Regions from separate parts of the Pontibacillus sp. HN14 genome, predicted to be linked through region 1. Evidence: riboswitches for the same ligand, from Rfam matches in the RefSeq annotation. Region 1 holds a riboswitch; the other holds the start of a gene.

Region 1 (15,448 bases):
GCTAGAACGGAAAGAATCTAAAATAGAGAAGCGTTTAAAGAAAATTCCATTCTTAAGAGGTCTTGTCGCGTTAGTACAGGCAAGCGCGAATGGGACGAAACATCTAAACTTTTCTAGTGAACGATATGACGTTGACCCAAAAGATGATGAATCCATCAAAAAAGAAGAAGATTCTTCTAAACTCGCAATGATTCTTGGGGTTGGAGCTGTCGGTGTTTTATCATTTTTATTTGGTAAACTAATCTTCACATTAACTCCTGCAATTATTGCAGAATTATTCCGCTTTGCTGTCCCAGGTAAAACCGGACAAGTGCTCTTAGAAGGGTTATTCAAATTTATCTTTCTACTTGCATATATTTATCTTATCTCCCTCACTCCAATGATTAAACGAGTATTCGAATATCACGGGGCTGAGCATAAGGTGATTAATGCGTACGAAAACGGGAAAGAATTAACTATCGAAAACGTTCAAAGTCAATCCCGCCTTCACTACCGATGTGGATCAAGTTTCATATTATTCACTGTATTTGTAGGGATTCTGTTTTATCTTTTACCATTTGTAGCTACAGAACCAATGTGGTGGCGCATGGCAAACCGTATTATTTTATTACCATTTGTAATCGGGGTTTCCTTTGAAGTGCTACAGCTAACTAATAAAGTACGAAACATTCCAGGACTTAAGGTGCTCGGCTATCCTGGATTATGGCTACAGCTTCTCACAACAAAGGAACCAAAGGATGATCAAGTGGATGTAGCGATTCATTCTTTCAAAAAAGTGCTTGAAAATGATAAGAATGCATCTAAAAGTGGTATACATGGTAGTAAGGTCATCTCATAATTAGGGATTGAATGCTGAAGGGAGGAAAACCAGTTGGCTCATAAAATTATTAAACCTCTTACTTATTTTATTATGGCGTTAGCTTTAATTGGCATAGGTGTTCGATTATTTACGGATACAACTAGCTTTTTAATGGATATTCTCGTCACAGTCTTATTTGCAGCAGTCATCATTGGAATTGTCTACTTCATTTTCTCAAGACGGAACGGTGGGACCTCGAATGAAATGAAACAATACCGAAAGGCAGCCCGCCAATCGAAACGAAAATACAAACAACCGACGACCTCTTCTAGCATCGCGAAAAAAATGAAGCCTTCTACCATTAAATCAAAAATGGCTAGTAAGAATCCAAAACCAAGAAAAGAAATCCCTCACCTACGGGTCATTGAGGGAAATAAAAGCAAAAAGAAAAATCGAGCTTCCTTCTAAGGGAAGCTCGATTTTTTATTATCCGCTCCAATGTCTTAAGAATGTAGTTGCATGTTTCTCTCCAACGGCAATCAATTTATCAATGGAACCTTCATTTAAATCAAAATCTGTCGTCTCCACGTCTTCTACCGGGATAAAAATAATATCAACCGCATCCTCTTTATGAATGTACCTCGCATCATGCGCTTGTTTCATCGTGACAAACAATGCTTGAAACATCTCAATTGCATTTTTAATCTTACGAGCCGGGATGTGATCATTGCCCTTACTGAGCTTCATCCCAAGGATCGGCCTCATCCGCCTTTCTAAATTAGAGGTAAACACCCAAATCGGAAAATTACTCAAAAGACCCCCATCGACTATCAGGCTTTTTTGGTGGCCTTTTCCAACCATTGGTTCTGGCATAAAAAAGTAGGGAAGCCCTGCACTCATTCGCACTGCTTTCGCCACTGTAAATTCATTCGGTGATATGCCGTAAACCCGTTCTAAATCATCAGGAATAACGACAATTCTTCCTAGCGTTAAATCGGAGGCAATTACTTTCAAAGATCCCTTCGGTAAGTCACGGAACGTATAGATGCCCTTTTTTCCTAGCACTTCATAAATCCAATCTTCTAATCGTTTCCCTTTATATAAACCCATCCGAAAATAAAGAAAGAGCCAGTTTGAGAACGGAAACCAATCACCAAATGTCGGAGGATCCAAAAGCTTCTTTAATTGTAATTCTTTAAATAACTGATGGATTTGTTCACTCTTATACCCGGCCGCGAGAAACGACGCCATAATAGCACCGGCAGAAGTGCCCGCAACTCGTTCAAATTGATAGCCTTTTTTCTCGACAGCTTCTATCGCTCCAATAAAGGCAATGGCTTTAACCCCGCCCCCTGAGAACACGCCATCAATCTTCATAAGACGCCCTCCTTCCCCCTTTATGATTATCTATAATCATATAAAACCTGTCCTAGACCAGAAACCATTTTGTATCCAGTTTAGTTGATTGGTTTTAGACATTTGGGAGCTGGTTTCTGTGTTCAAGAGCCGGGTTTCTACAATTCTTGGCTTTGTTTCTTCATATCGCTTCTGGCTTTCTACAGTGCGAGCGGACTTTGAACATTCAGACTCCGCTTTAGACACTCCATACCCCATTTCTACATTCAATTGCTAGTTTCTACACTCCTATGATAAGTATCTTCATACACCTCAAGTTTTTCTTCACTCCTATTCGGCTTTAAACACCACTCCCCCCTATTTATACACTCCAAGCCAGCTTTCTACACACCACACTCAGTTTCTACACTCCGCTCCTCTAAAAAGACGCTCTTAAAGCATAAAAAAACACCTGAATCATCAGGTGTTTAGTCTTCTTTCGCTTGTTCTTCATTTTGTTGTTGAACGAGTCGCAATTGTTCAATGCATTGAGGGTTTTCTTCGAAGAATTGAACCAGGTCACCGATACGGTCGATGGAATTCCAGCTCATATGGTGTTCAATTCCCTCTACATCTTCGTATATATTTTCTTTGTTCACGCCTATAATCTGTAAGAATTGCTCTAATAATTCGTGACGATACACGAGTCGCTTGCCAACTTTTTTCCCTTTAGAGGTTAGCACAAGTCCTCTATATTTTTCGTAATTCAGATACTGATCTCGGTCTAGCTTTTGTACCATTTTCGTAACAGATGAAGGATGGACTTGAAGATTTTCAGCGATATCTGAAACTCGTGCATAGCCTTTATCCTCTATTAGCATATATATTTGTTCAATATAATCTTCCATACTTGGTGTTGGCATAAAAATCCTCCAATTCTGCCTCAGCCTACTGTTAAAAATGATACACTAGATTCTTCTCGATGACAAGATTGTCTTACGTGAAATAACTGATCTTACTTTTCGGAAAATATTCGTTAATGTAGGCTTCCATCGTCTTCTTAATGTCTTCTTGTGTCTCGGTTGGATAAACGTATTTACCAATGCCGTAACGTCCCCATTTGTACTTTCGCTCTTCTTCATCCATTTCAAGCTTAGACTTTGGATAGCGCTGGAGGATGACGCGTTTAGCCGGTTTCGTGAAACGGTGCTGAATGAGCTCAAAAGTTAGATCTTCCTCATCTACGGAGGACCCTTTTAACTGCTCATGAAGGTGAGCAAACATTTTATGATAGCCTTCTTTCCACGTGTCATCGTATAAATAAATCGGTGCTACAATGAACCCAAGGGGATATCCCGCATCTGCAACTTTCCTGGCCGCTTCTAATCGTTTGTCTAATGGTGAAGTCCCAGGTTCAAAGTTCTTAATGACATAGTCCGCATTTATGCTGAAGCGGAATCGGGTGTGACCATTGTGTTCTGCATCTAATAAATGGTCAACGTGGTGATATTTCGTAACGAATCGAAGGCGCCCCTTCTTCTGATCTCCCATAAATTCAATCGTCTTCTTTAATGAGTGGGTCAGATGGTCGATCCCTACAATATCGGATGTACAGGCTGCTTCAAAACGAGTTGGCTCGTCACGTTCTAGAATGTATTGGTGTGCCTGGTCAAAGATCTCATCTAAATTTACATATGTTCTAATGTATGGTTTCTTACCTAAGGTCGTCTGCAGATAACAATAATGACAGTGTCCCATGCATCCTGTCGCTAATGGGATGGCGTATTCAGCGGAAGGTTTTGAAGTATCAAATTTCAATGTCTTCCGAACCCCTAAAACAAACGTATTCTTCGCGTTGGCGTATTGTCTTAGTTCATTGTCACCTGGGATTCCCCGAACCTGGTTGTGGGAAGTGGTTTCGCGAATTTCTATTCCCTGATCTTTGAACTTCTGATAAAGGTCCTGAGCTAACTGGTATTCCATCGCTCTTGGCTCTACATATACAAGTTTAGGCATAAATGGTTTCATGCAGTTCACTCCTTTATGCCTTAGTATCACCAACTCTTGTGAGGTATTGCTGGTAATGAATGTATTCCTATAGAAAAAGCACGTGAGAGTCTGATCCTCCCACGTGCTTTTGTTTCATTTACTTATAGTCCACACTTCAGCTGCGCACCACAGTTTGTACATGTGTTACAGCCACCAGCGTCTTGGATTTTACCTTCACGGCAAACCGGACAAGTGTTGCCGACTTCAGAACCAATGGTTACGTCGGTCTTATCAAGCTCATGAACCGTGTCCATTAAAACGACTTTCCGGTCATCTTCAAATAGTTCTTGTTGTTCTTCAAATGAGTTATCTTCTGCTTTAAGGGTAAGAACCTGCGCGTCACGGCTTCCATCTACATAAACCGTTCCACCTTTGGCTCCACCGCGATATAGACGTTGATATACTTGCTCAACCTGCTCGACAGCGTATCCCTTAGGAGCGTTAACGGTTTTAGAAATCGAGCTATCGACCCAGCGCTGAATGACACACTGTACGTCAGCATGCGCTTCTGGCTCAAGTTCCATTGCTGTTACGAACCAATCTGGTAAATTGTTTGGATCTTGTTCTGGGTGCTGACGAAGGTACTCTTCTAAGATTTCCGCTTTCACTTCAATAAACTTACCAAGGCGTCCACTTCGGAAGTAAGAGAAGGAGAAGTATGGCTCAAGTCCAGTTGAAACCCCGACCATTGTACCCGTAGAGCCTGTTGGGGCTACGGTTAACAGGTGAGAGTTACGAATGCCGTACTCTAAAATACCCTGGCGAATATCTTCAGGCATACCTTGCATGTATCCTGTATTAATGAACTTCATGCGAAGCTCTTTCGTTTCTTCTTCAGTTTGTCCTTCTAAGAACGGGAAGCTTCCTTTTTCTTTCGCAAGCTCAATAGAAGTACGGTAAGCTGTAGTAGCGATCGTTTCAAAGATCTCATCCACTAACTTGTTCCCCTCTTCAGAGCCGTAGGCCGTTTCTGTATAGATTAATAAGTCGTGCAGACCCATTACACCTAGACCAATACGACGCTCACCTAGTGCTTGTTTCTTATTCTCTTCTAAGAAGTACGGAGTAGCATCAATTACGTTGTCTTGCATACGTACCCCTGTTTGAACCGTCTTTCTTAACTTCTCAAAGTCGACAGCTTTTGCTTCTTTATCTGCCACAGAAGCAAGGTTAACAGCTGCAAGGTTACAGACAGAATATGGTGCAAGAGGTTGTTCACCACATGGATTCGTCGCTACTACCTTGTGTCCATAACTTGTTGCATTGGTCTTGTCATTGGCGTTATCAATAAAGAAAATGCCTGGTTCTGCGGAATAGGTTGCGCAGATATTGATTAAATTCCATAGGTCCTTCGCTTTCATACGGCGGTATGTGCGAACTTTATACCCTTTATCTGCCCATTCACGAACGTCACCAGATTCGTGCCATTCTTCATTGTAAGCTTTCATTTCTTCTTCTGTATAACTCTCCACATCTGGGAAGCGGAGCTCGTACATCTCATCGTTCTCAACAGCGTCCATGAAATCATTTGTTAAACATACAGAGATATTAGCACCTGTCAGGAATTCTGAGTTGTGCACATCATAATTACCACCAAGTTCTAACTTCTCTTCTGCATCTGCAATAGCAGCATCTGTAAAGCCGCCTTTTCCTTCGACGTTTGTAAAGTTAACAATGCTTTGATACATGTCACGTTCTGTTGCTGATAGAGGGGTGAATTTCAATTTCGCTTTTGCTTGTTGCTTGATGACTTCATCGTCTACATTCTCGATTAAGAAACGCAGGATTCGTGGATTCTGCATTTTCGAGATGATGAACTCGACGATATCAGGGTGCCAATCTGCTAACATTATCATTTGAGCACCACGTCTTGAGCCACCCTGCTCAACAAGGTGAGTCAGTTTCGCAATGTCATCCAACCAGGAAACAGAGCCTGAGGACTTTCCGTTTACCCCTCTTGCAAGAGCGTTACGAGGACGTAGTGTTGAACCGTTCGTTCCAACACCGCCTCCGCGGCTCATAATCTCCATAACCTGTTTGCGGTGATCGGAGATGCCTTCACGAGAATCCTGAATAAATGGCATTACGTAACAGTTGAAGTACGTTACATCCGTTTCAGATCCTGCCCCGTAGAGAACACGTCCTGCCGGAATGAAGTTTAGATTAGAAAGCTCATTATAAAACTGTTCAAATGATTCTTGTCGTTTGGCTTCCTCTGTTTCCACAGCAGCTAGGCCAGTTGCATTACGCTTTGCAATCTGTTCATAGAAGACTTCAAGAGGCTTATCAATAACATCTAGCTTACGTGTTATGATCCCACTCTCGACTTCTTCTGGTTTCTCAAGGACACTTTGGAACTCAGGCTCTACTTTAATTTCTGCTTTAGCTTCTTGCCAATCGATCGATACAATGTAGCCAAGACCCCGAGCCGGAAATTTTGGATCATCCTTAACGGTTAATACAACAAAGTCACCTTTTGATAATGTAACTTTCTCAGTATCTTTAAAGGCATATCGGTCTAACATGACCAAACGGGACACACCAGAATGGGTAATGTTCATATCCTCTGTCACCGGATGGACCTGAGAGAATAAACCGATATCTTTATTTAGTTGTTCTATGTTGATTTGATTCATTGTTTCTTTTGCGGTTTGCATGAGCATACCTCTCCTCTACCATAAAAAAGTGTCGGTTGAACTCGACATAATCTAGATGATAACTCTTAAAAGCCCGTCGTTCAACTAATACATATAAGATACCACAAAATAGACTCCCGAAACAATATATAGTGTTCGACAACGAACTGAAACACCCATATATTGTGTTTTGATCATTCTATTAAAACTTTGTCAATCGCAAAATTCGCTAAAATCTGAAGCAAATAAAAGAATGACCAAGATAAAAGATGAATTTCTGGATACAACGTATTTTTTTGAAGATTGCTCTCCCCACCTTCTTTACTCCCCTCTATACCAAGGAATAAACTTCCAAAACTTTTTATTCCTCTTTTCATTCTGAAGATTCTACAAAAATTGCTACAATCTCCACCCACCTTTCCTCCTCGATCCCCTCTATTTTTCACAAAAAATAAAAGCGTATGATATAAAACCGTGAATGTTGAAAGAACTCTTAAAACTCCACTCTTCCTGGTTGGCGCTGCCTAGCCAAAGACTTGACATCCACGTTATACTGTCAGTGTAGAAATTTTGCTCAAGGGAATTCCCCTTGTCGAAAAAAACTTTGAATCTTATTTAAAAGCGCTCTATAATAGAGAAAGAAGATAGAACTATAGGGGGAAGATTAATGACCGGATTATGGATACTATTAGGCTTACTTGTTGTCATTATCGGCTATGGCGTCATTAAATATATGGCCCAGCGTCGTTATTTGAAAACACTATCCGCTGAAGAATTCAGACAAGGATACCGTAAGGCACAACTTATTGATGTACGTGAACCAAACGAATTTAAATCAGGCCACATTTTAGGGGCTCGCAATATACCCGTAACTCAATTGAAGCAACGTTTACAAGAAGTTCGCCCTGACAAACCCGTTTATTTATACTGCCAGAACGGCTCACGTGCCGCACGTGCCGCTTCTCTTCTTCATAAGAAGGGCTATAGTGATCTTAACCAGCTAGAAGGCGGCTTTAAGAAATGGGACGGTAAGGTCAAATCTAGTTAAGTAAAAATCTAAAGCGCCCGGCTAGCACCGTTTGGACTGGACGTATATAAAAAAGACTCCTCAAACTTGAGGAGTCTTTTCTTTGTCCCGTTACTTCATATAACGCAGAACAGGTTTACGAGCAGCCGTTGTTTCATCCATTCGTCCTACAATTGTGGTATGTGGTGCTTCTTGGACAATTTCAGGATTGTCTTCTGCTTCTTTATGAATTTGTCTCATGGCTTCGATAAATTCATCGAGCGTTTCCTTAGATTCTGTCTCAGTTGGCTCAACCATCATTGCTTCTTCTACATTTAGCGGGAAGTAGATGGTAGGTGGGTGGTAGCCAAAGTCAAGAAGTCGTTTGGCCATATCAAGTGTTCTTACACCGAGCTTTTTCTGACGTTTCCCTGATAGTACGAATTCATGTTTACAATGCTGAGAGAACGGCAGGTCAAAGTCTTTCTCAAGTTCTCTCATCATATAGTTTGCATTTAACACCGCATATTCACTTACTTGTTTCAGACCTTTGGCTCCCATTGTACGGATGTAGGTGTAAGCACGCACATTGATCCCAAAGTTCCCGAAGTAAGGTTTCACGCGTCCAATTGAATCGGGACGGTTATCATCAAATACATAACGCTCCTGTACTTTTGTAACAATCGGTTTCGGTAAGTAAGGCGCAAGATCGCTTTTTACACCTACCGGACCTGAACCAGGGCCGCCTCCACCGTGAGGACCAGTAAATGTTTTGTGTAAGTTCAAGTGAACAACGTCAAATCCCATGTCTCCAGGGCGAGCATATCCGAGTATGGCATTTAAGTTTGCTCCGTCATAATACAATTTGCCGCCGGCTTCGTGAATGATCTCAGCCATCTCTATGATCTCTTCTTCAAACAGACCAAGCGTATTCGGGTTTGTAAGCATAAGGGCCGCCGTGTTTTCATCAACGACGCGTTTTAGATCCTCTAAATCCACCAGGCCTCGTTCGTTGGATTTTACCGTGATTGCTTCAAAGCCAGCTACCGTTGCGGACGCAGGGTTGGTTCCGTGGGCTGAGTCAGGAACGATTACCTTCGTACGGTTGTAGTCCCCATTTGCCTCATGATAAGCACGAATCATCATGAGTCCCGTCCACTCCCCGTGAGCTCCTGCGGCAGGTTGAAGTGTCACTTGATCCATACCGGTAATCGCCTCAAGAGAAGTCTGAAGGTCGTACATTAAGCCGAGTGCACCTTGGACCGATTCTGGCGCCTGCAGAGGATGAATGTGGCTAAAGCCTGGCATCCGCGCAACGTCTTCATTCATTTTAGGATTGTACTTCATCGTACAAGACCCTAATGGATAAAATCCGGAGTCTACTCCGTGGTTTCGCTTGGAGAGAGCAGTGTAGTGACGCATAATCTGCAACTCACTTACTTCCGGGAGATCAGGCTGAGCGTCGCGTACGTACGGAACATCAACCCCAAGGTCCACCTCTGGTACATCTAACTCCGGTAAACTATACCCTACACGTCCTTCTTGGCTGTGTTCAAAGATAAGCGGAAAATCTTCGTTACGCATATACATCCCCCAATTCCTGCACAAATCGATCAATCTCATCCTTTGTGCGCATTTCAGTCACCGCCACTAGCATGTGGCCTCCTAATTCCGGGAAGATCCTTTCAAGATCAAGACCACCAATCATTCCCTTATCCTGCAGCTTTTCATTTAATGTAGTTACGGACCCTTGAACTTGGAGTACAAATTCATTAAAGAAAGCATTGGAATACAAGACCTGGAATCCGGCCTCCTCGAACGCTTTCTTTGCATAGCGAGCCTTCTGCATATTTTGGTAGGCCATTTCCTTCGTGCCTTTTTTACCGAGGGCACTAAGAGCAACAGATGTACCTAATGCATTAAGAGCTTGATTGGAACAAATATTCGATGTTGCTTTATCTCTTCTGATATGTTGTTCACGAGCTTGCAATGTTAATACAAACCCTCTTCGCCCCTCTTCATCTTTCGTTTGGCCCACGAGGCGACCTGGAACTTTCCGCATTAACTTCTTCGTCGTAGCGAAATAACCACAGTGAGGCCCGCCGAACTGGGCAGGGATTCCAAACACTTGCGTATCCCCTACAACAATATCCGCACCAAATTCCCCTGGAGGTGTCAGATACCCAAGAGCAAGAGGATTACTCGAGACTACGAACATAGCCTTTGAATCCTTTAAAATCTCCTGAACGTCTTCAAGAGGCTCAATTTGACCAAAGAAATTTGGATACTGGATGACTACCCCAGCTGTTTCTTCATCTAGTTCATCCCTTAACATCGCTAGGTTTGTCAGACCGTCTCTTGTTTCAATCTCGACCACTTCAATGTTTTGTCCCGTAGCGTAGGAATGAATGACCTCTAAAGAATGAGGGTGTACCGCTTTAGATACGAGCACTTTCTTCTTTCTTGTCTGCCCTGCACTTAGGGTGACCGCTTCCGCAAGCGCCGTACCCCCATCATACATGGACGAGTTAGATACTTCCATTCCCGTTAATTCAGAGATCATCGTCTGAAATTCGAAAATGGCTTGCAGTTCTCCCTGGGAGATTTCCGGCTGATACGGGGTATAAGCTGTATAGAACTCTGAGCGAGAAAGTACATGATCTACAATAGAAGGAATGTAATGATCATAGACACCTGCACCTAAGAACGACGTGTACTCTTTCGTATTCACATTTTCCCCTGCTAGTTTGGAAAGCTCTTTTATTAACGCAGGCTCACTTGCAGCTGGCTTAATGTTTAAGTCTCCTTCAAATCGCACTTTTTCAGGAATATCATTAAATAATGCATCTGTTGACTCAACGCCAATGGCCTCTAACATGGAACGCTTATCTTGATCTGTCATTGGTAAATACCGAAATGTCATCGTAAAACCTCCCTCTCCCTTATGCTTACCTTTTATAAAATGGCGTTGGAATAACCTTTGCCTTTAAGAATCGTTTACGCACCTGAACAAGTAGTTCAGTGCCAGGCTCTGTATAGTTTAATGGAACGACCGCAAGGCCAATATTCTTCTCAAGTGTTGGAGATTGAGTACCGGTTGTAACAAATCCAACTTCCTCGCCCCCGTCAAACACTTTATACCCATGACGAGGGATGCCTTTGTCGATCATCTCTAAGCCAATTAGTTTCCGGTCTGTACCCTCTTCTTTTTGTTTTTTCAGGGTCGCTTTCCCGATAAAGTCACCGTCTTTATCGACTTTAACAGCAAATCCAAGTCCCGCTTCAATTGGCGTAATATCCGCGCTTAATTCCTGTCCGTATAAAGGAAGCTTCGCTTCAAAGCGAAGCGTATCTCTGGCGCCTAGACCAACCGGTAGTAAACCATCCTCTTTCCCTTCTTCAAGAATCGCTCTCCAAAGGGCCCCACCTGAATCTGGATGGATATAAATTTCAAATCCATCTTCCCCTGTATAACCTGTTCTTGACACGATCGCATCGTGTTCTACTCCATGAAAGGAAACATCTTGTAAGAAGCGGAAGAATTTGATTTCAGAGAGGTCTTGATCTGTTAATCGCTGCAAAATCCCTTCAGCCTTCGGGCCTTGAATCGCAAGCTGCACATACTGATCAGACACATTATGAAGGGTTGCCTCTTCTGTCAAGTTCTCCTGAAGCCAATTAAAGTCTTTCTCTGTATTGGCTGCATTCACAACGAGTAAATAGGATTGTTCTTTCAATTTATAAACAATCAAATCGTCGACTGTTCCACCGTCTTCATAACACAAAAATGTATATTGCGCTCGGTTCGGCGTGAGTTTCGTGACGTCATTTGTAAGCATCTTTTGCAAATAGGCTTCCGATTCTCTACCTTCTACCACTATTTCACCCATATGAGAGACATCAAATAAACCCGCATGCTTTCTCGTAGCGTGATGCTCTTCTTTAATCGATGAAAATTGAACCGGTAAATCCCATCCACCAAAATCAACGGTCTTCGCTCCCCAATCCCCATAATGCGGATGGAGTGGCGTACGTTTTAAATCAGCCATTTCATTACCCCCTATGTACATAATCGTTCGAACTTGCGCTATTTTTCTGAAAATTAAACATAAAAAAACAGAGAAGGCACAATTCGTGTCATTCCCTGTCCATTCACCAGAAAGTTTCGCAGTTTACTTGCTGCTTTCTTCTTGGGTGGCCTTCTATAGGCACTCTCCAGAGGTGCGTCCTACAAGAGTCTTTTTGCCTGAGAGATTCACATTGCTGTTTGCTCCTTCGGCGCCGCCTGAAATCCGCGGTCTCTCCTCTTGTAATCATTCGCCATAATAATATTTTCATAAATGGTTCATACTAATTCATAAACGTTACGGAATAGTAAACACTAGTTTACAAATTCACTGTCATTATATCACACGGTTTTTACACTGTGCACAAAAATTTATTGCTTTTTAAAGGAAGGGTTATGCATGAATCCATCGATCCAGATTGACACTTCAATTGATCCAATGGTAGCAACCAATTTGCAATCAGAAGGCCCTTTTGCCTCATGGGAATTGTTTCAGATGGCTTACGAAACATCGAAACATGTCGCTACCCCTGAATTTAAAGGCCTTCAATCACCAACTTACCTGCCTCACGTCGAATTTCTCCCCCATCAGCTAAGCTGTGCAGAACAAGTCGTGGAAGAAATGAATGGGCGAGCGATTCTCGCAGACGAAGTAGGCCTTGGTAAAACCATTGAAGCCGGGTTAATTCTAAAAGAGTACATGATTCGGGGACTTGTGAAGAAAGTCCTTATTCTAGCCCCCGCATCCCTTGTGAACCAGTGGGTACAAGAGATGAATTCAAAATTTTATATCCCTGCAGCCGCTCAACGAAAATCAGCTATTTGGGACTATGATGTTGTAGTATCTTCCATTGATACAGCCAAACGAGCGCCCCATCGTGAGAAAATACTAGAAACAGAATATGATCTCATTATTATTGATGAGGCACACAAGTTAAAAAATCATAAAACAAAAAACTATGAATTCGTCAGATCTCTTAAGAAAAAATATTGTCTCCTGTTAACCGCCACACCTGTTCAGAACCATCTCGTCGACATCTTTAACCTGGTTTCCATTTTAAAACCAGGTCATTTAGGAAACTATGAAGATTTCACAAAACGCTTTGGACGAAATCGAAACCAACTCTCGAATGACGAGCACTTGAAAGAGCTCGTCAAAAAAGTAATGGTCCGCAACCGCCGAGATGAGACCGGTGTCGACTGGACGAAACGGAAAGTTGAAACGATTTACATTGATTTCACCGAAGAAGAAAAGAAAGCCTATGAGAAGCTGTCGGAAGTCACAAGCGGCGGGATGGCTTTCTCAAATATCGTTTTGTTACGAGAATTGTGCTCAAGTCGGGAAGCGTGCTTCCTTTCTATACAAAGCATGTTGAAGAATGAGGATATTCATCCTTCACGAGCAGAACAACTTCAAGAGATGATTGGCTATATTGAGAAAATGCCTCATCACGCAAAAGCACAAAAAGTGGTCGATTTAATCTCAAAGACGGATCAGAAATTCATTATCTTCACCGAATACAGAGCATCGCAATACTACCTGCAGTGGTACTTGAAGCAACATGGCATTACTTCCGTGCCATTTAGAGGTGGTTTCAAGCGAAGTAAGAAGGATTGGATGAAGCAACTCTTCCAAAATCATGCCCAAGTCTTAATCGCGACAGAGGCGGGTGGTGAAGGGATCAACCTGCAGTTTTGTAACAACATGATTAACTACGATTTACCTTGGAATCCAATGCGTCTTGAACAGCGAATTGGACGGATTCACAGGTTTGGCCAGAAAGAGGATGTGAACATTTATAACTTCGCGATCCGGGACACCATTGAAGAACATGTTCTGTCTCTTCTTTACGAGAAGATCCATCTATTCCAGAGAGTCGTCGGAAACCTCGATGCGATCTTACAGAAGCTAGAGCTTGATAACTTAGAAGATGAAATTCAGTCTATCTTTACAAACTCCGCTTCTGATGGAGAAATGAAAGTTAAGCTTAACAACTTATCATCCGTGATATCCTACGCGATGGAACAAGACCAGGAGGTGGAAATGGATGGAACAACAGGCGCTTCATAACTTCTTACACCGGTATTTCACTGCTAATGAATGCTCCATCATAGAGGATCATGATGGTGTGATGAAAGTTCAGTTAACAGAAGAACAAGATGAAGTACTCATGAATCGCCCCTTCTATTGGAATTACGTTAAACGAGTGAACGGGAAAGGAATTCCGATGCAAGTAACGTTTATCACCAATCCTAATCGCCGGGAAGACAAAGGAGAGTGGGTACATTTCGGATCTCCTCGTATTCATCAGATGTTTAAAATGTTACGAAACAAAGGGCAACTAACCAGGCAATATGAACAAGTGGAAACTATACAACAAACAAGCCTTACTCCCTGGCTGATCCTGAACGCTTCCATTCATTTCAAAGGAACGCAAAAACGTCAGGAAATTGTCTCGTTAGGCCTTCAATTAATTAACGGAACGATAATCCCTGAGTTTATGGACCGGTTAGATTCTGTTACGCTTTCCCCTACCATTCCAGATTACTGTTTCACATTGTCACCAATTATCAAGCTTCCAAGTGCTTTAAAGCGAATCGAAGCTTATATACACGGGAACGTTATGAAGCAAGACCTATCCTTTGGGGAAGAAGCTTTGCGATTATTACAAGAGGAACAGCAATTGCTTGACCATTTTTATAAGAATGATCTTTACGAAGATGAGGGAGAAGAGGAGAAGGAATCTGCTCAAAAGAAAGCAGAAACAAGAGAACGACTCGCAAGGGAACAAGATGCGCTGCAACAACGATACGAGCCAACGGTTAAAGTAGATGTTATCAACGCAGGGATTCTTTACATGACCCACTCCACATCTGCTTCCATGATTAAAGGACGCCCATAACCTCCTCTTTTATAACAAACAACATAAAAAAGTCGTATGTTCTACTAAAGGAACATACGACTTCTTATGCAATGGGGAACATTAATGCTGTTTCTTGTTAAACATAAACTTAAGAGCAAAAGGGAGCACCCCAAACCATTTTGAGCTTAAGGCTGCTTCTTGCTGTTTCTTTTGTTCTTTTCGTTTTTTTCGTTCTTCTTCGGGTAAATCCATGTACTTCACAATTTCTTGCGTCATAAATTTTACATAGTCATTTCCTGACATAGTCACTCACCTCTCATCGGGTGTATGTCAGTAGTATTACCGAAAAAGTCCTATTTTATAAGAGGTTCTACTTGATGCACGATTTCATGAATCGTGCGATCATTCGTCGTGATGGTTACGTCAGCCCATTCTTTGTAGATAGGCAGACGTTTCTCATATAAAGCCTGCCTTTTAGAATGATCCTGGTTCCAAAGGGGCCGATTAGGATCCTCTTTGAGACGCTCAATAATAGAGGCGAAATCTGTATGTAAATAAACTGTGGTACCTGATCGTTTCATAACAGAACGGTTCTCCATCGTTTCGATAATCCCACCACCTGTTGCGATTACCGCACCTTCCGTTTCTACACTTCTTAATGCCTCAGCTTCATATTCTCGGAAAGAGGATTCT
Region 2 (15,448 bases), 1.4 Mb from region 1:
CTTTTTACGCTTCATCACCATTTCCTCCCTCTCATCAATTGACTATATATCCAGAATTTTCTTTAATACAACCATTGTAAATAGATTATCTTTCAGATGAATATAGTCCTTTCTAGGGAGGTGGCTTAATGGTAGGGATTGGAAAGGAGAATTAGAGGCTAAAGGCTTAAGTATTGTAGAATTCATCAAAATGATACGGATGTAACGTGCCAAACGATAGGGATGAATCTAGTAAAGTCACTAAGGAGGAGTAAGGATTAATACTTTGGTCGCAGCTATCTCTACTGCCTATATGGTGTTTTTTTAGCCTAGTAGAGCAAGGAGGGGTGGGGAAAATGCGAGACTCCCGCGGAAAAACGGGCTTCCGAGATCCCACAGAGAGCGCAGCGAACGAGGAAGCTCGGGAGTTCGTCCGCAGGAAAGGGAGTTTTTTCCCCACCCCTCCATCCTCTCATCAACAGTAAAAAAACACGCCACGTAACGTGGCGTGTTTCACCGTCTTTATTCACTAATCTTGCAATACTTTCCTTGATAATACCCTAGTGGAACCCCGTCCTTAACACTTAGGTTCTTCACTTCACCGATATAAATCGTGTGGTCACCTGCTTCGTGGCTACCATAAAGGCTACAAGCGATGTTTACGATAGAGTCTTTAATCGCCGGCTGTTCTTCAAAGCGGTCAAACGTAAGCTCCCATTTTTCTTTTACCATGCCAGCGAAGTAGTTCGACATATCTTCTTGTTCATTTGATAAGATATTTACAACAAACTGGCCTGATTCTTTAATATATTCGTGCATTCTAGCTTTCTTCGCGACAGATACAGCGATTAATTTCGGTTCCATGGAAACAGACATAAACGCGTTAGCTGTCATGCCACGCACTTCGTTATCCGTTTCTGTCGTTACAACCGTAACCCCTGTTGCGAATTTACTCATTGCGGTTTTAAACATGCGATCGTCCATATACAACACCTCATTTGTTTTTATTAATAATGATAAGTTTCATCTCTGTCATTTCGTCAATTGAGTAGCGAATTCCTTCCCGTCCGGTACCACTTTCTTTCACTCCGCCATACGGCATATGATCCACCCGGTAAGTTGGAATGTCATTAATCAGGACTCCCCCAACTTGAAGTTGATCTGCTGCCTCAAAGGCGTGGCCGATATTTGGAGTGAATATACCGGCTTGCAGGCCGTAACGAGAATCATTCACTGCTTCAATCCCTTCTTCTATGGATTGAATCCGGTTAATCACAACGACTGGAGCGAACACCTCTTTACATGAAACCTTCATCGTTCGACTGGCATTCGTGATCACCGTTGGACGCATGACATTCCCTTCTATCATACCACCTGTTTCAAGTACCGCTCCACCTTCAATTGCTTCTTCGACCCATGATAAGGCTCGTTCTGTATCTTCTTTCGTGATAAGAGAGGAAACATCCGTCTCTGGATCAAGAGGATCTCCCGTCTTCAACTTCTCTGTTTCTGCAACAAAAGCGCGAAGGAAAGCTTGATAGACGGCATCGTGAACATAAATCCGTTGCAGGGATATACAAACCTGCCCCTGATAAGCAAAAGCTCCTGTAACGGCACGCTTTGCAACTTCTGCAAGATCCACACCTTCGTCTACAATAAGCGCTGCATTTGAACCAAGTTCAAGCGTCACCCGCTTCAGTCCTGCCTGGTTCCGGATCCCTACACCCGTTTCAGCACTTCCCGTAAACGTAATCATCTTCACTCTAGAATCCTTCACAAGACGGTCACCTACAACGCGACCACTACCTGTTACCACATTGCAAGCACCCTTAGGTAGTCCTGCTTCTTCTAAAAGCTCAGCCAAGAAAAACGCAGAAAGAGGAGTACCAGACGCTGGCTTCAGCACAACCGCATTACCAGCAGCAATAGCCGGCCCGATTTTATGAGCTACAAGATTCATAGGAAAATTAAATGGTGTAATCGCCCCAATTACTCCAAGAGGCTCTCTTACCGTATAACCCACCCGATTCTCCCCGCCAGGCGCTGCATCCATAGGAATGGTCTCTCCGTACCGATTGCGCGCTTCCATCGCCGCAAATGTATACGTCTGAACCGTCCGTTTCACTTCAACCCGAGCTGCCTTAATCGGCTTCGCGGCTTCATTCGCAATGATCATAGCCGCTTCCTCTTGGCGTTCCTCTAGTAAACCAGCAAGACGTTCCAAAATCCCCGCTCTCTCATGAGAAGGCAGAGCGCGCATCAACTGAGCCGCAACCTCCGCCGCCCCAATCGCCCGGTCCACATCCTCCTCTGTTCCTTGAGGAATATCGGCAAGTTTTTTGCCGTTATAAGGAGAAAAAAGGGGCGCATAACGCTCCCCTTCCATCCACTCGCCACCTATATACAACTGTTTCTTCTCAACCGTATTCAACATCCCCACATCCCATTCCCCCTTACGTCATTTTCTGTTTCCGTTAACTTTAGCATGAGCGTAAGGTGGGCCGGGAAACGGAAACCTTCAATATATGGTAGATAGTGCCTTTTGATTCTATAGTGGTCCGTTCACTTCCTTTAGGCCAGGGCTGGCTGGGGGACTGCGAGACTCCCGCGGGGTAAGGAGCCTAGGGGAGACCCCGGAGATCGCGTAGCGATTGAGGAGGCTTCCCAGCTCCCCGCAGGAAAGCGAGTTGTCCCCCAGCCAGCCCAAGCACTATTAAGGCAACGGACCCACTCTAGATAAAGCCTAGATTATGAAGGTTGGTTTCTTTTTCTTCAGGGTGGGCTCTTGGAGTGGGAGCGTCTTACCTGTGTAGACGTTCTGCACCAGAGAAGCCTCATTAAACCAACGATCAGGCGCTTCGTGCCCCCAGAACGTCTGCCGCATTGGATCATTAATATCCCAGCGAATTGGCTTAAAGTCCGGGTCACTTGTTAAATAATCTCCATTGTACAACTCAATCCGGTGACCATCAGGATCCCTCAAATATAGGAAGAAAGCATTCGACAATCCGTGTCGTCCAGGTCCTCGTTCGATGCTGTCGACGTATCCCATGGAAGCGAGCACGTCACAGGCATGAATCAGACTTAGCTGATCACTAAGCCAGAACCCGATGTGATGAAGACGTGGGCCGTCGCCGTTCATGAAGGCAACGTCATGCACACTTGGTTTACGGTGCAGCCAAGCGGCCCAGATCGCTTCGTCATCTGAAGAGGTGTACTCCGAGCACTTAAAGCCAAGCTCTTCTGTATAGAAGTCATAGGCTTTTTGTACATCTGACACCATACAGTTAAAGTGATCGATGCGCTGCACACGGGCTCCGCGGTACTGGTCATAGCGCTGGAGCATGCGGTCCACTGTGTCCATTTTAGAGAAGAATTCAACCGGAATCCCGGAAACATCCTGAACACGGAAGGAGCGTCCGATTGCTTTTTGAGCGCCTGCTTCCACCCACTTGACCTTGTAGCCTTTCCTGTCAAACAAGCTTGCCAGCTGGTCGAGGTCAGCTTCTGACATCACTTTGTAGCTGATGACTTCAACAGAGGCTTCGTCGCCTTTTTTCAAAAGCAGGCTGTGGTGATTGTGTTCTTCTAGACCTCTGTAGTAAATGTGCTCGTCATCTGATTCTGTCTCGACAAAACCAAGTGCTTCGTAAAAGGTGCGAGAAGCGTCTAAATCTTTCACATGGAGCACGGCACGGGCTGAACGAATAATATTAAACGTCATCAAGAATCCCTCCTATACACTCGTAACATTCGGCTTTTTCGAACCGCTTTTATTAAGGAAATCCTGTACAAAGTCTTTGTACGGATCTTTGTCGTACTGATCGAAATAGGTCATGCCCATCTTAATCGGATCGCCGAAGAAATAGTACTCATAGTGAGCCTGACGTGATCCGAAGGCACTAAGTGTAGCATCCCAGGCTAAACGGAACAGTTGAACACGCTCATAGCCATCAAGGTTCTTCCCTTGCATCGCACGGTTAATAATCGGTCCGATCTCCTCGTGCTGGAAGTCTGCCTCTGTCGGAATTCCCATCAATCCTGATGCGCCGAGGATTCTTAAAATTTCTGTGATACGAGGGTAAACACGCGGGTACCAGTTGCGGGCTGCATTTAACGCTTCAAAGTCTGGCGTCATCGTCCCCCATTTATCCAGTTTTGCATTGTGTTCTGCTTTATAAAGATGGGACTTCATCGTCTCAAGGGTCAGCATCACTTCTGTCCCCTTGTCCTTCACGTGCTGGAACTGATCAATGCCGATCGCATCCATTACCTGCAGGATAATGCCAAGAAGAAATTCTGTTTTCACAACATTCTTCGAGACAACTTGGTGAGACATATGAACCACGGCGCCTGTCTCAGCGAATGTACGGTTACAGATCGACGAGTTCTCACAAACGAATACGCGCTCCCACGGAACGAAAACGTTTTCAAAAGAAACGATCGCGTCTCCTTCTTCAAAGCGTGAGGATAATGGGTGGTCCCACTCGTTTTTGCCGTAATCAAACGACTCACGGCTAATGAATTTCAAGCCTTCTGTGTTATTAGGAACGGCAAATGCTAAGGAATACGGATCATCGAGCTCGCCAGATTTCTTCACAGTCGACGGGAAGACGAGAATTTCGTCTGTGATGCCGCCTTGAGTCGCGAGTAAGCGAATGCCATCGACAATAATGCCGTCTTCACGCTTCTCGACAAGGTGAAGGGCGTTATTGGCATCCTTCTGCTCGTGCTGGGCTTTCGCACGGTTTACCTGCGGATGAATGAGCGTGTGGGTCAGGCTAATATCATTTTCACGGCAGTACTCGTAATAGTTACGGGCATTCTCCGCAAACATCGGATCCGCTTCAGCGAATAAGTCTGAAGCTGTCCCCATTGCCATCACTTCCGCATTCAAGTAATCTGGTGAGCGTCCCATCATGCCACCTGTCGCTTTGGCCCATTCTGTGATCGCTTCACGGCGTTTAATCAGATCCTCAATCGTTTCAGGACGCATGAACGTCATGCCGACCTTATCTCCTGAGGTTGGAGAGGTGTACAGCATTTTATCTGCTTTTTCGTGCTGAAGGTCGTACAAGCCCGCCATCGATTTGACGACGTTTTTGAAAGAAGGATGGGTCGTTGGATCCTCGACCCGTTCCCCTCCGATATAGATATTGTTCTTCGCTTTTTTAATTCGTTCCATATACTGATCGCCTGTTTTAGCTGGCATCGTATCTCCCCCTTATTTCTTTTTCCCAAACTGCGGAATATGATGGTCTCCAAGTGCTACGTGAATGACTTGTTGCTCTGTATAAAATTCAAACGCATAATAGCCACCTTCACGACCAATTCCACTATGCTTCGAACCGCCAAACGGTGTGCGCAGGTCGCGGACGTTTTGTGAATTCACCCAAAGCATGCCAGCATCGACTGCCTGGGCGACGCGGTGTCCTCGCTTAATGTCTTTTGTCCACACATAACCAGCTAGGCCGTAGCGGATATCGTTGGCTTTTTCAATGACTTCTTCTTCGTCCTTAAACGGAATAACCGTCATGACAGGACCGAATATTTCTTCCTGGGCAATCCTCATTTTATTATCTGCTCCTAATAGGAGCGTTGGTGCTACGTAGTTGCCGCTCTTGTAACTTTCAGGAACGGTTCCGCTGTAGACGTCACAGCCTTCTTCTTTCGCGATATCAAGGTAACTTAAGACCCTGTTGTAGTGCGTCTTATGAGCCAGTGGACCGATCTGGGTTCCCTCATCAAGAGGATCGCCGACGATAATGTTGTCGACTCGTTCTTTCAGAGCTGCGACGAACTTATCATAGATCGCTTCATGGATAAAAAGTCGTGAGTTCGCAGTACAACGCTCTCCATTAAAGGAGAAAATGCCCCACGTACATGCATCTAAGGCTCGGTCAAAATCGGCATCATCAAAAACAATAATTGGCGACTTCCCGCCAAGCTCCATGGAAAAGCGCTTAAGCGTATCGGCGCCGTTTCGCATAATTTCAGATCCTGTCGTCGTTTCCCCTGTAAAAGAAATAAGTTGCACATCCGGGTGAGCGACGAGTGACGCGCCTGCTGTTTCCCCGAATCCGTGCACAACATTGAACACGCCATCTGGCAGTCCAGCCTGGTCAATGATCTCCGCTAATCGGTTTGCCGTAAGCGGTGACCACTCAGCAGGTTTTAAGATGACGGTGTTCCCTGTCGCGAGTGCCGGAGCAATCTTCCACGTTTCAAGCATGAACGGCGCATTCCAGGGCGTAATGAGCCCGGCGACACCGACTGGCTTGTGAATGGTATAGTTCAAGAATTCATCGTCAACGGGATACGCATCTCCCACAAGGCGAGCGGATACCATTTCAGCATAAAACCGGAAGTTCTGAGCAGCACGAGCAACCATCTTCTTCGTCTGGCTGATCGGAAGCCCTGTATCATAAGACTCAAGCGGGGCAATCTCATGAATATGCTCATCAATCAAGTCGGCAATCTTGTAAATGTAGGCCAGACGCTCTTTCACTTTCATCTGACCCCATTCCCCTTTAAACGCCGCCTTCGCAGCTCTTACCGCTTCATCGATATCGGCCGTATCCCCTTCTGCCACCTGGTTGATCGTTTCGTTTGTAAAGGGATTCAAATTCTCAAATGCTTTCCCACTCGTCGCCTCAACGAACGAACCATTGATATATAACTTCACATCCTGAACGTTTTCCAGGATGTCTTTTACCATTTCTGTTTTGTCCTGCAACTGATTACTCAACGTTTAGACCTCCTTTTTGTAAACGCTTTCTTAACCTAGTAAAAATTTTTACTTTAACCCAATTCCATCAGCGATCTCGACATAGTCAGCCAATACGGAACGAATCTCATCCTGAAGGGTTCCTGTTGGCAGGTCCATCGGCAGACGAAGATCAGGATTGATTTTGCCCATCATTCCAAGTGCTGCTTTCAGTGGAGCCGGGTTCGTATCTTTAAAGAGAACATCATTTAACGGCATCAGATCATAGTGAAGATCCTGCGCTCGTTTCACATCCCCTTCTACCCACGCATCATAGATTTCAGCGACTTTATCCGGTACAACATTCGCCGTCGCGCTAATATGGCCAGCTCCCCCTATCGCAAGCATCGGGTAGCAAAGCAGTTCAATACCTGAATACAGAAGGAAATCACGACCGCAGTTCAGTAAAACACGGTTAATATGCTCAAAGTCTTTATTTGATTCTTTCACTCCGATAATGTTCTCACAGTCACGGCTAAGCTTCGCAAGGGTTTCAACATGCAAGTTCGTCGCCGTACGTCCAGGAATGTTGTACACGATAATCGGAATATCCACAGCGTCTGCAACCGTCTTAAAATGTTTATAAAGCGCATGCTGAGAAGGCTTATTGTAATAAGGAACAATAACGAGCGCGGCATCCGCTCCAATCTCTTGAGCTTTCTTCGTCAGATACATCGTCTCCTGGTGATTCGTTGATCCTGTCCCGGGCACAAATGGCACTCGCCCGTTAATGGCTGTATGTGCTTCTTTCATCACATCTACTCGTTCTTCCACCGTCAATGAACTCGGCTCCCCTGTCGTTCCCGTAACCGAAATTCCGTGCGTCCCACTTGCAATATGCCAGTGAATGAGCTTCCTGAATGCTTCAAAATCAATTGAATGATCTTTCTTAAAAGGAGTGACAATCGGCGCGATTGACCCTCTTAGTCGCTGTTTCGCTTCTTGAATATTCATGAAAAAACTCCTCTCTTGCTCCGAAAAAGATTTATATTTTTCTGAAATATTTGTCATTTTAACGATAGCATGTGCTACGATAGATTTAAAATATCTAAAAAGTCTAACTTTCATAGGGAAAAAATATAGCGAATAGGAGTTGGAACGATGGACATTCGTCAGCTGCGCTACTTTTATGTCATCGCCCAGGAACGACAGATTACCCGTGCGGCCAAACGTCTTCATATTGCTCAGCCTCCACTGAGCCAGCAGTTAAAACAATTGGAAGCTGAGCTTGAAGTGAGTCTTGTCGAGCGAAACGGCCGAACCCTTGAACTAACAGAGGCTGGACGCGTGCTGTATCAACGAGCCGAAAAAATTCTCCACGAAATGGACGACCTTGTCACAGAAGTGAAAGAAACCGGTGAAGGCATTCGAGGAACCCTTTCACTCGGATCTGTGAAATCATGTTTCTCCTACCTCCCGCCAAGATTAAAAACCTTCCGTGACGAACACCCCAAGCTCCGTTACAAGCTCCAGGAAGGAGACACATCATTCTTATCTGACAGTTTACGAAACCGGGAAATTGAGCTTGCCATCGTTCGGCTTCCTGTCGATAGTGAGGATTTCTCTATTCTTCACCTGCCTCCTGAACCTTACGTCCTGGTCGTTCCAGAGAGCTGGTCCCACTTTGCACCTGGAGTGGAAAGTGTCTCGATGGGCGCTTTAGAAGAGCTCCCCCTCCTTTTGCTACATAGGTTGAGTGGAATTGGCCAATACGAGATCATATTAGAAGAATGCCGGCACCACGGATTCGAGGCAGACGTAATCTGCGAATGCCCCGATGTCACGATGCTCCTTTCCCTCGTATCTTCAGGGGTTGGAGCAACCATCGTGCCGGAAGCTTCGCTGAAAGATCGATACGATCCCGGCATCCGCGTGATCGGCATTCATGATGCGACCATTCAGGCAGAACCAGCGATTGTATGGATGAAAGATCGGTTCCTATCTGTCGCTGCCAGAAAGTTTATTGAACAATTTGAACCGGTAAAAAATCTTCAGTAGAAAAGATTTGAATTTTTAGAATCTTTATGTTTATGATAGACGTGATTCGAATCTGGTTTAGAGGAGGAAATCCTGATGAAGAAAGCAATGGTTCAGTTAAGCGGTGTTCCGCAGGCTAAAGAAATGATGGTTGACCCTGCAAAAGGAACGCTCTCTGACGGAGAGGAAGCCCTGCGTTTAGACTTCCCTCTATCTGGAAATGTGTACGGGACAGCGATGAACTACAAAGGGAATCTAGATGAGTTTGGCCTATCCCTCCACGAAGATCCATACAAAAAACCACCAGAAGCACCGGTCTTATATATGAAGCCTCGTAATACATTTACAGGCCCAGAAACAAACATCGCCATACCAGATGGTGAAACAGAAGTCGAAATTGGAGCGAGCCTTGCGATTGTGTTCGGCCGTACCACGAGTAAAGTACAAGAGAAAAATGCACTCGATTATGTAAGCGGATACACAATTGTAAACGATATTTCGATTCCACACGAAAGCATTCATCGCCCTGCTATAAAAGAGAAATCAAGAGATGGCTTCTGTGCAGCAGGCCCCTGGATTGTATCGAAAGATGACGTCATAAACCCAGATGACCTCGGCATTCGGATTTATGTAAACGGCGCCCTACGTCAGGAACACTCTACATCTGAATTGGTCCGCCCTGTCGGTAAATTGATTGCGGACGTGTCCTCCTTTATGACTTTCTCTAAAGGGGATGTATTACTAGTCGGCCTTCCACCCGGCGCCCCTCGCGTTCAATCCGGGGATGAGGTGCGCATTCAAATTGATGAGATCGGCGCACTGACGAATCATTTTGTTTCTGAGCATTCGTATGTAAAGGAGGGCAATCGATGAAGAAAGCACGTGTAAGCTATAAAGGAAATGTATGTGAGGCAGTCGTAGAAGGCGATCAACTCGTTTTAGAAACCGGTCAAACAGCACAAGAGTCAGAAGTGGTCTGGCTCCCACCAGTTGATGCCGGAACGATCTTCGCCCTTGGCCTAAATTTCGCCGATCACGCGTCAGAACTCGCTTTTAACGCCCCAGACGAACCACTTGTTTTCTTAAAAGGACCCAATACACTCGTCGGTCACCAAGGGGAAACCCCTCGCCCGACTGACGTGACCCACATGCACTACGAGTGTGAACTGGCTGTCGTCATCGGACGGCAAGGGAAGCATATTACGAAAGAAGAAGCGTACGATTATGTCGCTGGCTATACCATCGCAAACGACTACGCCTTCCGCGATTATTTGGAAAATTACTATCGTCCTAACTTCCGGGTCAAAAACCGGGACAACTGTACGCCAATCGGGCCATGGATCGTCGACCGAGATGATATCGGTGACCCTATGAACCTCGCCCTTCGCACGTATGTGAATGGAGAGCTCGAGCAAGTCGGCAGCACAAAAGATATGATCTTCTCCGTCCCTTATTTAATTGAGTATTTAAGCAGCTTCATGACCTTAAATGAAGGAGACATCATTCTAACAGGCACGCCTAAAGGCCCGACGAAGGTCAATGTTGGCGATAAAGTCGTCACTGAAATTGAAGGCATCGGACGCTTAACCAATACGATTATCGAAGAGCATCCTGCTCCCGTATCCTAAAGGAGGAATGACCCATTGCCTCATATCATAGTGGAATACACCGATAACTTAGCCGATCTAAACTTCCGTTCCTTGCTGAAATCACTAAATCACGTCCTCGTAGAAAGCGACCATTTCCCAACGGGCGGGATCCGCTCAAGAGCTGTGAAGCTAACCGACTATGTGGTCGCCGACGGAACGGAAGATGACGCCTTCGTCCATATTGAGCTAAAAGTAGGCGCCGGACGAAGTGAAGAAGTATTGAAAGCAACGAGCGAGTCCCTATTTGAAGCCGCCAAAACCTTCTTGGACGACTGCTTCAAAGACCGCTACCTCGCTCTTTCCTTAGAAGTGACCGAGTTTCGCTTCCCTACTCAGAAAAAGAACAATATTCATAACCGGTATACAGGCTGAGTGCATCAGCCTGTTTTTTTGTGGGTTTGGAAGTTGGGGTTGTGGGCGGTTTTAGTGTGGTGGAGTGGGTGGGCTTGAGCCAGTTTTCGCTAGCTTGAGCCGCTACCTCGGACTCGAGCCGCTTTTCGCCAGCTTGAGTCGGGTCGTTCGCTTCTCGTGTCGCTTTTCTTGTACTCGAGTCAGTTCGTTCTTTACTTGAGCTTATTTTTTTGATGAGTGAGTCAATTTTCTCTTTTCTTGAGCCAGTTGAGACCTCTCTTGAGTCGATTTTTCTCTACTTGAGCCGCTACCCCGGACTCGAGCCTCTTTTCGCCAGCTTGAGCCGCTACGTCCGCTTCTTGTGTCGCTTTTCTTGTACTCGAGTCAGTTCGTTCTTTTCTTGAGCTTATTTTTTTGATGCTTGAGTCGGTTTTCTCTTTTCTTGAGCCAGTTGAGGCCTCTCTTGAGTCGCTTTTTCTCTACTTGAGCCGCTACCCCGGACTCGAGCCTCTTTTCGAAAGCTTGAGCCGCTACGTCCGCTTCTCGTGTCGCTTTTCTTGTACTCGAGTCAGCTCGCTCTTTTCTTGAGCTTATTTTTTTGATGCTTGAGTCGGTTTTCTCTTTTCTTGAGCCAGCAGGGGCCTCACTTGAGTAGCTTTCTCTCTACTTGAGCCTCGGCCCCCGGACCTCGAGCCTCTTATCGCCAGCTTGAGCCGCTACCCTGCTCTCGAGCCGCTACCCCGCCACTCGAGCCACCCCCCACTCAAACAAAAAAAACTGCCCAAACCAAGTCTGGGCAGTCCACAAAAATCTAGTTTATCAACGACTGAAGAGGAGCAGGAATGCGACCGCCGCGATTCACGAAGCCTTCGCTGCTGTATGGATTAACGCCCATAACAGGAGCGCGGCCTAGTAATCCGCCGAATTCGACCATTTCGCCTTCTTCTTTTCCTGGTACCGGAATGACACGTACGGCTGTTGTTTTCTTATTAATCATGCCGATTGCTGCTTCGTCGGCGATGATGCCGGATAACGTTGCAGGGGAAGCGTCACCAGTAAGTGCGATCATATCAAGGCCTACGGAGCAGACGCATGTCATCGCTTCAAGTTTTGATAGGGAAAGGGATCCTTCCATTACTCCTTCGATCATCCCTTCGTCTTCACTAACCGGGATGAAGGCTCCGCTTAATCCACCTACATAAGAGCTTGCCATGGCGCCACCTTTTTTCACGGCGTCGTTCATAAGAGCAAGGGCTGCGATTGTTCCGTGGGTTCCGACGCGTTCGACACCGATTTCTTCTAGAATGCGAGCAACACTGTCGTTCAGCGCGTTCGTAGGAGCAAGGGATAGGTCGAGAATGCCGAATGGAACGCCGATTCGTTCGGCTACTTGGCGACCAACGAGTTCACCGGCACGAGTAATTTTGAAGACAGTATTCTTAATGACTTCTGATACTTCACCAAGATCCGCTTCCGGGTAACGTTTCAGCGCACTCAGTACAACTCCAGGTCCACTTACGCCAACGTTTAAGACTGCTTCGCCTTCCCCAGTTCCGTGGAAAGCGCCGGCCATAAACGGATTGTCCTCAACTGGGTTACTGAACACAACAAGTTTCGCGCAGGCAATTCCGTTTTGATCCTTCGTGCGTTCTGCTGCTTCACTAATCACGTGGCCCATTTGTTTTACAACGTCCATATTGATGCCAGTTCGAGTCGTCGCAACGGATACGGAACCACAAACGCGTTCTGTGACGCTTAACGCTTCAGGAAGAGAATCGATTAGCGTTTGGTCGCCTTTTGTGACCCCTTTATGAGTGAGAGCGGAATAGCCTCCGATGAAATCAACGCCGAGGTCTTTGGCTGCCTGGTCTAAGGTTTTTGCAACTTCTACGGCTTCAGAAACGGTTGCTTTCCCAAGGATTTCTGAAACGGGTGTGATTGAGATTCGTTTGTTAATAATCGGTACGCCGTATTCTTTTTCGACTTGTTCTGCGACGGTTGTTAAGTCTTTTGCGTATGTCGTAATTTTGTTGTAGACATTTTCTTTTAGCTTCTCAATATCTGAGTCAGCACAGTCACGGAGACTGATTCCGATTGTAACGGTGCGGATATCAAGATTCTCCATTTGGACCATGCGGATGGTTTCTGTTATTTCATTAAATGCAATATTCACGGGGAGACCTCCTTAAATGCGGTGCATAGACTGGAAGACTTCTTCTAGCTGCAGACTAATTTGCACGCCTAAGTTCTCGCCAGTTTCTTGTAGTACTTTTCGGATCGCATCTAAATCATGCGCTTCTTTCACATCGATAATCATGATCATCGTGAAGTATTCTTCAACGATCGTTTGGCTGATATCAAGCACGTTCAATTTATATTCTGCGAGCACGTTTGTCACGTTCGCGATAATTCCGACCTGGTCTTTTCCGATGACGCTTACTACTGCTTTACGTTTTTCCATGATGATCCACCTCTACCTATATTTTCTGTGAACAAAAAAAGAGATCAGCTCTCGCCGATCTCAGACAAACGTACCCATACATGTATTCTGTATGTAAGTTCGTTCCTGTCCGGTTGCCTGAGATCATGAACCCTTCGGCGCCGCTTTACGCGATCTCTCCAGGATTGGCTCCAGTTATAGTGTTACCCATAACCTTCACGGCCACTATTCTTTTGAATAAATGTAATGGTACCAATATGCGTATCGTTGGTCAAGGACTATGTTTCTCTCACCCTGTTAACACGTCTTCTTTTGGATATTTTACCCGGTCCGTACGGTGCCTCGCGAAAGCAAAAGCGAACGTAAGCGGCCCTAATTTCCCTATAAGCATCGTGAGGATGATGGTTACCTTGCCAATAGTCGTCAGGCTGCCCGTTAGACCCATCGATAACCCTACGGTCCCAAAGGCCGAGACGCCTTCAAACACGATGTCCAAAAACGGTGCGTCTTCTGTTAAATTTAAAATAAAAATCGCAACAAGAACGACAACCACACTTCCCATCGCAAGGGACAGAGCTCGTAAAATTAACGGATAAGGAAGACTGCGTTTAAACGTAACCACTTCCTCGCGCTGCTTATAAAACGTGAACGTAGCGAGCACGATTAAGAGGGCTGTTGTAAGCTTGATCCCCCCGGCCGTTGACGCACTTCCTCCTCCTATAAACATAAGGATAATCATATAAAAGAGGGAGGCGTGTTCCATTGAACCGATATCAAGCGTGTTAAACCCAGCTGTTCTTGGCGTCACCGCTTGGAAATACGATGCTTGGATCTGATCCGGAGTCGACATAGATGCGAGCGTGTTTGGGTTGTTGTACTCCAGCACAAAGATCATGAAAAAGCTGATCACGTTAATCCCAATGGTCCCAAGAATCATAAGCTTTGAATGAAGGGAGAGCTGGCTGAAGTCTTTGCTTTTCCACATGTCAAACACAACCGTAAACCCAATCCCACCGATGATAAATAAAATCGTGATAACAAGGTTCACAACCGGGTCTCCGACGTAGCCAGATAAACTATCGGACCAGATTGAGAAGCCTGCATTGTTAAAAGCCGAGATCGCATGAAAGACACTCGCATAAAGCGCTCTTCCCCAGCCTAAATCCGCCCCCCATTCAAGAGTCAAGAAGACAACTGCCATCGCCTCAACGACCAAACTAAAAATTAGCAACCTCTTCGCAAGAGCAATGACTCCCCCAAGCGTATTCTGATTCAGGGCTTGTTTAATTAACAAACGCTCCCGGATGCCAATCTTTCTCCCAAGAGCGAGATAGATAAATACAGCAAATGTCATAATCCCGAGCCCGCCAAGCTGGATTAAAGCCATAATGACGATTTCTCCGAAGGTTGTAAAAGCTGTTCCTGTATCGACCACCACAAGCCCCGTAACCGTCATGGCAGACGTTGAAGTAAATAGAGCATCGACAAAGGAGATCCCCTCCGTAGTTGAGATCGGTAATAAAAGAATAAATGTACCAACTAAAATAAGTGCAAGAAACGTACTAATCAAAATCTGGGGTGGATTCCACTCCATCTGCTTGTCTCTCTTTTTCACCCTAACCCTCCCCCTTCAGGCAACACTTCCAAATAATCTCTATATACTACCCTATTTAACTCCTCCTCACCCCAAAAAGCAACCCTTATTTTAAGACTTCTCATTAGCGCACTAAAGGACTAATGCGTGCCAGACACCCGGTGCTGCGTTAAAGCACTGACGCGTGTCTGACACGCTTCACTGCTCTAACGCAATGGTGTGTGTCTGACACGCTTCACTTCACTAAAGCAAAGAAGCAGAAAAAACGTGAGCGCTTTTACTTTGCGCTCACGTTTCTTATCATATGCATCGTTTGGAAACAATTAGGATTTCGTACTTGTAAAGCCACCGTCGATGCGAATAACGTCTCCGTTAATATATTGAGCTTTAGACGTTAATAAGAAGGCTACGGTTTCAGCGACTTCTTCTGGTGTGCCTAAGCGTTTTTGTGGAATGCCGTTTTCTGCACTTTCTTTCATGTTTGGATTGTTTTCAAAGAACTCTTTAACCATTGGAGTTTCTGTTGGGCCTGGAGCAATCGCGTTCACGCGTAGTCCGTCTTTTGCATATTCAGCTACAAGACTCTTCGTTAACCCGACCATAGCATGTTTTGTTGCGGAATAAGTCACTACGGAATCTTGACCGATTACACCTGCACTTGAAGATGTATTCACAATCGCGCCTCCGCCATT

The links. A riboswitch is a leader RNA that binds a small molecule or an ion and turns the genes downstream of it on or off. The one in region 1 is predicted to bind glycine.
Region 2: linked by a shared signal. The riboswitch ahead of LQ226_RS00180 (ACT domain-containing protein) and the one ahead of gcvT (glycine cleavage system aminomethyltransferase GcvT) in region 1 are both predicted to bind glycine.

What each region holds. Positions count from the first base shown of each region.
Region 1 is NZ_JAJOLR010000001.1:1,393,004-1,408,451, forward strand. It holds gene LQ226_RS07205 (DUF1385 domain-containing protein) at 1-838, shown strand, start outside; gene LQ226_RS07210 (SA1362 family protein) at 872-1,267, shown strand; gene LQ226_RS07215 (patatin-like phospholipase family protein) at 1,286-2,176, opposite strand; gene mntR (transcriptional regulator MntR) at 2,623-3,057, opposite strand; gene splB (spore photoproduct lyase) at 3,131-4,162, opposite strand; gene LQ226_RS07230 (vitamin B12-dependent ribonucleotide reductase) at 4,285-6,840, opposite strand; gene LQ226_RS07235 (hypothetical protein) at 7,014-7,196, opposite strand; gene LQ226_RS07240 (rhodanese-like domain-containing protein) at 7,487-7,867, shown strand; gene gcvPB (aminomethyl-transferring glycine dehydrogenase subunit GcvPB) at 7,958-9,409, opposite strand; gene gcvPA (aminomethyl-transferring glycine dehydrogenase subunit GcvPA) at 9,402-10,748, opposite strand; gene gcvT (glycine cleavage system aminomethyltransferase GcvT) at 10,774-11,874, opposite strand; glycine riboswitch at 11,968-12,046, opposite strand; glycine riboswitch at 12,050-12,142, opposite strand; gene LQ226_RS07260 (DEAD/DEAH box helicase) at 12,292-13,962, shown strand; gene LQ226_RS07265 (YqhG family protein) at 13,940-14,794, shown strand; gene LQ226_RS07270 (YqzE family protein) at 14,876-15,058, opposite strand; gene LQ226_RS07275 (shikimate kinase) at 15,109-15,448, opposite strand, start outside.
Region 2 is NZ_JAJOLR010000001.1:40,788-56,235, reverse strand. It holds gene LQ226_RS00240 (lamin tail domain-containing protein) at 1-15, opposite strand, end outside; gene LQ226_RS00235 (flavin reductase family protein) at 502-963, opposite strand; gene LQ226_RS00230 (aldehyde dehydrogenase family protein) at 974-2,413, opposite strand; gene hpaD (3,4-dihydroxyphenylacetate 2,3-dioxygenase) at 2,723-3,703, opposite strand; gene hpaB (4-hydroxyphenylacetate 3-monooxygenase, oxygenase component) at 3,716-5,191, opposite strand; gene hpaE (5-carboxymethyl-2-hydroxymuconate semialdehyde dehydrogenase) at 5,204-6,697, opposite strand; gene hpaI (2,4-dihydroxyhept-2-ene-1,7-dioic acid aldolase) at 6,776-7,699, opposite strand; gene LQ226_RS00205 (LysR family transcriptional regulator) at 7,847-8,743, shown strand; gene LQ226_RS00200 (fumarylacetoacetate hydrolase family protein) at 8,819-9,595, shown strand; gene LQ226_RS00195 (fumarylacetoacetate hydrolase family protein) at 9,592-10,350, shown strand; gene LQ226_RS00190 (5-carboxymethyl-2-hydroxymuconate Delta-isomerase) at 10,366-10,743, shown strand; gene LQ226_RS00185 (PFL family protein) at 11,534-12,895, opposite strand; gene LQ226_RS00180 (ACT domain-containing protein) at 12,908-13,183, opposite strand; glycine riboswitch at 13,279-13,355, opposite strand; gene LQ226_RS00175 (TrkH family potassium uptake protein) at 13,452-14,756, opposite strand; gene LQ226_RS00170 (SDR family NAD(P)-dependent oxidoreductase) at 15,080-15,448, opposite strand, start outside.